2 regions of the Paenibacillus sp. TSM33 genome follow, and region 1 is predicted to be linked to the other one. Evidence: riboswitches for the same ligand, from Rfam matches in the RefSeq annotation. Region 1 holds a riboswitch; the other holds the start of a gene.
The links. Region 1 has a riboswitch for cyclic di-AMP ahead of ACN6NF_RS13035 (3D domain-containing protein). Riboswitches for the same ligand answer to the same signal wherever they lie in the genome.

Region 2: linked by a shared signal. The riboswitch ahead of ACN6NF_RS06460 (hypothetical protein) and the one ahead of ACN6NF_RS13035 (3D domain-containing protein) in region 1 are both predicted to bind cyclic di-AMP.

Annotation. Positions count from the first base shown of each region.
Region 1 is NZ_JBLZXB010000017.1:259,251-262,889, reverse strand. It holds gene ACN6NF_RS13045 (ABC transporter substrate-binding protein/permease) at 1-1,016, shown strand, start outside; gene ACN6NF_RS13040 (amino acid ABC transporter ATP-binding protein) at 1,003-1,725, shown strand; cyclic di-AMP (ydaO/yuaA leader) riboswitch at 1,969-2,137, shown strand; gene ACN6NF_RS13035 (3D domain-containing protein) at 2,144-2,812, shown strand; gene ACN6NF_RS13030 (polysaccharide deacetylase family protein) at 3,014-3,639, opposite strand, start outside.
Region 2 is NZ_JBLZXB010000010.1:564,132-567,770, reverse strand. It holds gene kdpA (potassium-transporting ATPase subunit KdpA) at 1-1,051, opposite strand, end outside; gene kdpF (K(+)-transporting ATPase subunit F) at 1,197-1,274, opposite strand; gene ACN6NF_RS06460 (hypothetical protein) at 1,460-1,855, opposite strand; cyclic di-AMP (ydaO/yuaA leader) riboswitch at 1,969-2,140, opposite strand; gene ACN6NF_RS06455 (glutathione peroxidase) at 2,611-3,096, shown strand; tRNA gene ACN6NF_RS06450 (tRNA-Leu) at 3,246-3,328, opposite strand; gene ACN6NF_RS06445 (urease accessory protein UreF) at 3,591-3,639, shown strand, end outside.

The DNA of each region.
Region 1 (3,639 bases):
TCGGTGCGCAGAAGGGGAGTATCCAGGAAGAAATTGCGCAAAAAGTGCCTAATGCTTCTGTAACCTCATTGGATAAAATATCCGATCTGGTACTCCAGCTTCGGACCAAGCGTATCAACGCGGTTGTAATCGAAGATACCGTTGCTAAAGGTTACACGCTAGATGGTACCGTAACACTTGCCAAGGCAGTACCTGAGGATGAAGGAGCAGAAACTGCTGTAGGCATCCGTAAAGGAAATGCGGAATTGCTTGCTTCAGTAAATAAAACGTTGGCTCGCCTGAAAGCGGACGGTTCGATTGAGAAGTTTTCTACAGAAGCGAGTGCACTGTCTGCAGACCGACAAGTTTCTTCGAATAGCATTGTAGATATATTTTTGAAATATCGCAGTTTTTACGCTACGGGTATCGGCTACACCCTATTGCTGTCTGCGCTCGGAGTACTGTTCGGGTTCATTATTGGCCTGATCATATCCTTGCTGCGGATGAGTGGTATTCGTATTATCGAGTGGCTAGGTACCGCATATGTAGAGATACTGCGCGGCACACCTATGCTGGTGCAGCTTATGATCATTCATTACGGAGTTGCTTTGACGTTGGGTGTTAATTTTACGCCACTCCAGTCCGGTATAATTACATTGTCTCTGAATAGTTCGGCATATTTAGCTGAAATTTTCCGTGCTGGTATTCAGGCCGTAGACCGTGGACAGATGGAAGCTGCCCGCTCGCTCGGGATGGGACGAGGCAAAGCGATGCGACACGTCATTTTACCGCAAGCATTTAAATCTATATTGCCTGCTATTGGTAATGAGTTCATTACGATCATTAAAGAATCTTCTATTATTTCGACCATTGGGATGGTGGATATTATGTATCAAGCCCAGGTCATTAAGAATATTACCTACGAAGGCTTGAGTCCGTTCGTAATCGCAGCCGCTATTTATTTTGTAATGACATTCAGCTTATCTAAGCTGTTGGGTTTATGGGAAAGGAAGTTGAGAGCCAGTGATCACCGTTAAACAACTGCGTAAATCATTCGGTAAGAATGAAATTTTAAAAGGCATTGATATAGATATCGCCAAAGGTGAAGTTGTCGTCATTATCGGCCCGAGTGGTTCGGGGAAAAGTACGTTTTTACGTTGTATGAATCTGTTGGAACAGCCAACAGAAGGGGAAATCTTGTTTGAGGGTGAGCCGATTACGGCCCGTGGTCATAATATCAATGCGACTCGGGAGAAGATGGGGATGGTTTTCCAGCATTTTAATCTGTTTCCGCATAAAACAATACTGCAGAATCTGACGCTTGCACCAACGCAGGTGAAAAAGCAGTCGGGGAAAGAAGCGGAGAAAATTGCGCTGGAGCTCCTGCGGACCGTGGGTCTTGAGGATAAGAAGAATACCTACCCGAACCAGTTATCTGGCGGTCAAAAACAACGTATTGCGATAGCACGTGCTTTGGCCATGCAGCCGCATGTAATGCTGTTCGATGAGCCTACTTCTGCCCTTGACCCTGAAATGGTTGGAGAGGTTCTGGACGTGATGAAGAAGCTCGCTGAGGGCGGCATGACGATGGTGATCGTGACGCATGAAATGGGCTTTGCCCGTGAGGTAGGGGATCGAATCATCTTTATGGACAACGGTCAAATTATAGAACAAGGTACGCCTGAGCAAGTTTTCGGTACTCCAAGCCATGACCGTACCCGTGATTTTCTTGCTAAAGTGCTGTAAGAAAATGCTTTTATGAAATATTAACAAAGCCCTTCTCGTGATAATGTTTCACGGAGGGCTTTTCTCTTTTTGTCACCATATCTCCATATTTTCGTAACAAAAAACCGATTTTTGATGACAAAATTGTAATGAGTATAGTATGATGTTCAAGGTTCCCAACATTTTCATGCAGATAAGGTTACAAAATTGTGATATTATGCAGTAAGCCAAAACTTACCGGAGCAGCAGCAATGATAACAAATGCTCAATGCTGGGCTCAAACCATGGGAAGTGCGGGGGACGTAACAACGGCAATTATTCCAATGCGTCATAAGATGTTGTGGAATATGCCTAGGGGTGAATTGCACAAGCATAGGGCTTCTCCTGAGTCCGAATCCGACAGCTAACTTCGCAGGCATAACAGAGGAGGTACATAGCTTTGAAACATTTAAAACATATTGGAAAAACCATGAAATTTGCGGTACTTGCCGCAGCTATTGCAGGACTGGCCCAGACAGCTGGAGTAACAGATGCTGCTTCGCTTCATACTGCCAAAGAAGGCGATACCTTCTTTTTGCTTGCTCAACGTTATGGGGTATCGGTAGATGAGTTGACGAAGGCTAACCCTGATATTGCGTCCAACAACATATATGCAGGTCTGCAAATTAAAGTTCCAGACGAAAAAAGTGTGAAGGCGGCTTCGGATTCGAAGCCACAGCTTCTTACGGAGAAAGCACCAGCGAATGAGAGACCTACAATTGAAGCATGGGGCAAAACGTTCAATTACAGTAAAGTAGTTGATGTTAAAGCAACAGCATATTCAGCCGCAGCTGATGAAAATGGCAAATGGGGTGCAGTCGATTACTACGGCAATCCGCTTAAACTAGGTACAATTGCGGTAGACCCGAAAGTCATTCCTATGGGAACAAAGGTGCTAGTTACAGGCTATTCCCATCCGGGCTTGCCAGACCATTCTTTTGTGGCCGTTGCCCGTGATCAGGGCAGCGCTATTACCGGAAAGCGGATTGATATCTTTATCCCTGGCAACAAATCATTCGTGAACGATTTCGGTTTCCAAAATGTGAAACTGTACGTCATTGATAAATAGCAGTGTGCATATGTTTGATTTCATTAAACATAATAAATATTATGTAAACTTAATATTATAGCACACAACATATAACTGGGACGACTTCTTATCAGGTCTAGTCGTTTATCGTAAAAAAAAGGCTGTCTTACAAGCAGAAACATTCTGCTCGTTAAGGCAGCCTTTTTACGTTGTTGGTATATACGAGGCTTAGACATACTGTTATTTTCGTTCCGATGTGTGAAGTAGCCGGGGGACTGTGACAAACTTGTAGCCCTTAGCTTTTAAAGAGTGGATTAGACCCGGCAAAGCTTGGACAGTACCTTGCAAGTTGGAACTTTGACCTCCACCTGCATGCATTAAAATTATGGAGCCAGGTCCGGTAGCCGGGATCACGTTGCGCTGAATCTGTGTTTTGCTTAATCCCTTCCAGTCTAGAGAGTCCACATTCCAATTAACGATCATGTACCCATGACGACGTGCCCACTGGATTTGAGGCTCCGTGATTTCACCATAGGGTGGTCGTATCAATCTGGGTCGAAAACCTGCGCTGGCTTCTAAAATGCGTTCTGTTTTAGTAATCTGGTGGCGAAAGCGTTCTGGTGTGGCCTTCCTGAAATCCGGATGAGTATAGGAATGGTTTCCTATAGCATGACCCTCGCGGATGATGCGGCGTATGATCCCCGGATGCTTTTCCGCACGATGGCCGACGATAAAAAAGGTAGCTTTGATACCGTTTGCGTGTAATACGTCCAAAACCTGCGGCGTATACCTTGAATCGGGCACATCATCAAAGGTTAAGGCAATTTGGCGGGTGTGCGGGCCGCACATTTTAAAAATGTCCGCAT
Region 2 (3,639 bases), on a different contig from region 1:
TATTATTAACCGAACCTGTCGTTGCCGCCGTTGTGACCGCAGTGAATAATGCCGATTGTCCAATGCCGAAACGAACCTCTTTCCCTTCCATGCTTCCCTGAGATGCATCCATACCCAGTGCCTGGATTAACGGATTACCCGTCTTCTCCGATACATACGTTATGGTTAGAAAAATAAGGAACAAGACCATCATCGAGCTAAAAATAATCCAGCCCTGCTTGCGATTACGGGCAAACAACCCAAAAGTATACGGCAGAGAAGCTGGCATTACCCACATTGCCAAAATTTCCAGTACGTTCGTCCAAGGACTTGGATTCTCAAAAGGATGCGCAGAATTAGCTCCCGCAAAACCGCCCCCGTTCGTGCCCAAATGCTTGATGGATTCCAATGAGGCAATGGGTCCCATAGCAATCTGCTGCTGTGTACCGCTTAAAGTCGTAATATCCGCCGTAGGCTGTAGCGTTTGCGGTACTTTTAACCCAACCAGCACTAGCGTAAGTACAAAGGCAAGCGGCAGGAAAATTCGTATGTTGGCTTTAATAAAATCTTGAAAAAAATTACCCAACCCTTCACCGCGCCGCGTCAATCCCCTCATAAAAGCCGCAGCAACCGAAAACCCTGAAGCAGCCGAAGTAAACATCATCATCGTGACAAACGCCATCTGTGTCAGATACGTAAGCCCGCTTTCTCCGCTATAATGTTGGAGATTCGTATTGGTCATAAAGCTGATTACCGTATTAAAGGCCAATGATGCTTCCATATTACTGTTCCCAACCGGATTGCCCGGGAGTATAGCCTGCAAGCGCAATAGCAGGTAGCTGATCCCCGCAAGCACCACATTGGTTGCAATGAAACTCATAGCGTACGTGGTCCAACGCATGCTGTCCTGTTTCTTCAAGCCTACAGCTTTATAAATCAGCTTTTCCGTTCCACCAAAAATCCGATCTGTCCGATTCGGTTCATTCGAAAATACGTGATACATATAGGTACCCATCGGCTTTATCAAGAGCAACAATATGACGATCACAATTCCAATTTGCAGTAGCTCCATCCTCTATTCCTCCTTAAAATGCTCCTGCATTTGGAACAACAGACCTGATTCAGATCATCCATTGAGTGCACACGTTTGCGAAAATCTGCACCTCTGATGCTGCATTCTTGATCTGCTGTTCCTGCCTGCTCGATCCTATAGTTGACTAGAACTTTTCAGGATTCAGGAGTGCGTAGATTAAATACACGAACACAATAGCCGTGAGCCCTAGCACAACGATCATCCTCTTCGCCCTCCTTTTGAGGTCTGCGCGTCACACCAGCGTACAAACAGCAGTATCACTCCATAACTCACAGCCATTACGAGCAGCATGTATAAATCCATCATGTTCATACCCTCCATATCGCTCCTCAGATCGTTATTTCCGATTCCATCATAAAATCATAAAACCAGCTATGTTATAAGTGCTTATCCGTTCAGCAGGAAACCCACCTCTCCGTTCAATGTGTAGATCACATGGTCCGCTCCCAATCCCCGATAAATTCCTTGTGGATTACAGCCGTGCGTAATAACATAGATCGATTCTGATGTTAGTGGCCGACATATTTGCAGGAAACGGCAAGTTAGATTCAAGCTGTTTTCGAACAAATACACACTACCAATTTCTTTCTTAGGAAAATTCCATTTTCCCGCTTGCATCGTATTGATGCGCACAATGTGCTCCACACCCATTTTTTTGAGCTGTCGTTCCTCCTGGGTGCTATTTGTGAGAACTGCAAACGCCAATTTTTTGAACATAAGCAATTTCACAAAACTTCTGCCCGCTTCATTCGGTGCAGTGACAATAATTAACCGACCTTCCATCAGTAGCTCCTCTCCCGGTATAAAAAGACAACAAAAAGAAGCCGAAGGAAAAAGGCTTCCTCCGGCTTCATACATTCCATGATAAAATAAACCATGGCTGCACACGGCGGTTTGTTGCCTCTCCCTGTACGCTTACGAGGTTAGCTGTCGGATTCGGACGTGAGAGTCGCCCTATTTACGGCACTTGGCCGGAAAATTCACCCCATGAGACACACGGCTTGCAAAGCAGTATATACTCGTTGGTTCCCCCGTTTTTGCAACTGCAAAATTCAGCGCTTTAGACAATTCGTTGTTGCTTCATTGTTGTTAATTTGAAATTACGTCTTGAATCATACACCCGTGCAAGGAAGACTGTAAAGCTCAATGACAAGGCTATAAATCACCCTTTAGAGCATAGAAGATTAAGGATAACGCTTACAAACAACATATGCTTCTCCTATCTCTTTAAAACTCTCTATTTCACCCCTTTTTGAAAATGAAAGGCATGTCAATATTGGCCTAGGGTATGGTACGGTTGCCCTTTATTTATAAAAAAGAAAGAAAATGCGCTATATGTACTAGATAATTATCGAATGAACCCTTTTTTGTGAGAAGAAACACCTCAACTTGCTCCATTTGAAGTGCGATTTACCGTTTTGAACAAAATACGATTTTACAATAGCACAATGCCTGTAGACTTAGACTCTTCTGAACTTGCAACCCCTTGTTGAGTTGTTCGCAATTTAATTGTAGAATATTGAATGAGGAGGGATATCATGAGCGTATATAAATATGATGCACAGACCCTACAAGGGGCACAAATTCCGTTATCCACATACGAAGGGAAAGTTCTTCTTATCGTGAATACTGCCAGCAAATGTGGGTTAACCTCCCAGTACAAGGCGCTACAAGAACTATATGACCAGTATCATGAACAAGGGTTTGAAATTTTGGGATTTCCCAGCAACCAGTTTGCCAAACAAGAGCCGGGTTCCAGCGAGGAGATCTCCGAGTTTTGCCAAATCAATTACGGAGTGACCTTTCCCATGTTCGCCAAGACAGATGTGAACGGTGATCAGGCACATCCTCTATTTCGCTACCTGACCCACACTGCTCCAGGAGTATTAGGCTCCAAAGCGATCAAATGGAATTTTACTAAATTCTTAATTACACGAGAAGGTAACGTATTTAAGCGTTATGCGCCGCAAACCACTCCAGATAAGCTTGTAGAAGATATTAAGAAGCTTTTGCAGAAATACTGACAATCTTTCTTCATTACAGTTAACGAGCAGTCCGTTGCCCATACGACCGTTTCTGTGACGGGATGATATAATGAAAAGTATTTAACAAAAAAAGCATCCCTTCACGTAAAACGTGTCAGGATGCTTTTTTAACTGGGTATTGCACATAATGCGGTCGAGAGGACTCGAACCTCCACGGGCGTACGCCCACTACCCCCTCAAGATAGCGTGTCTGCCATTCCACCACGACCGCATGTCATAATGTATTGAGGCAACAGATTTATTATACTCTCTCAGCAACAATTTGTAAACAAGAATATTATAATTATTTTTAATGTAATTTTATTTAACATATATAAGCAATAAAATTATTTAATTTGACACAATAGAGCTTTAAGTGTAAATATATATTACATAAATGTTCGATTTTTTATTACAAATCAATATTCAAGTTAAATAACATTACACAAATATTTACTTCAAGGAGGCGAACCATTCTGCATAAAGGTAACCGGTTGCTAAACTACGCATTATTGTTGGACCCTTCCCTGCCCATTGGTGGTT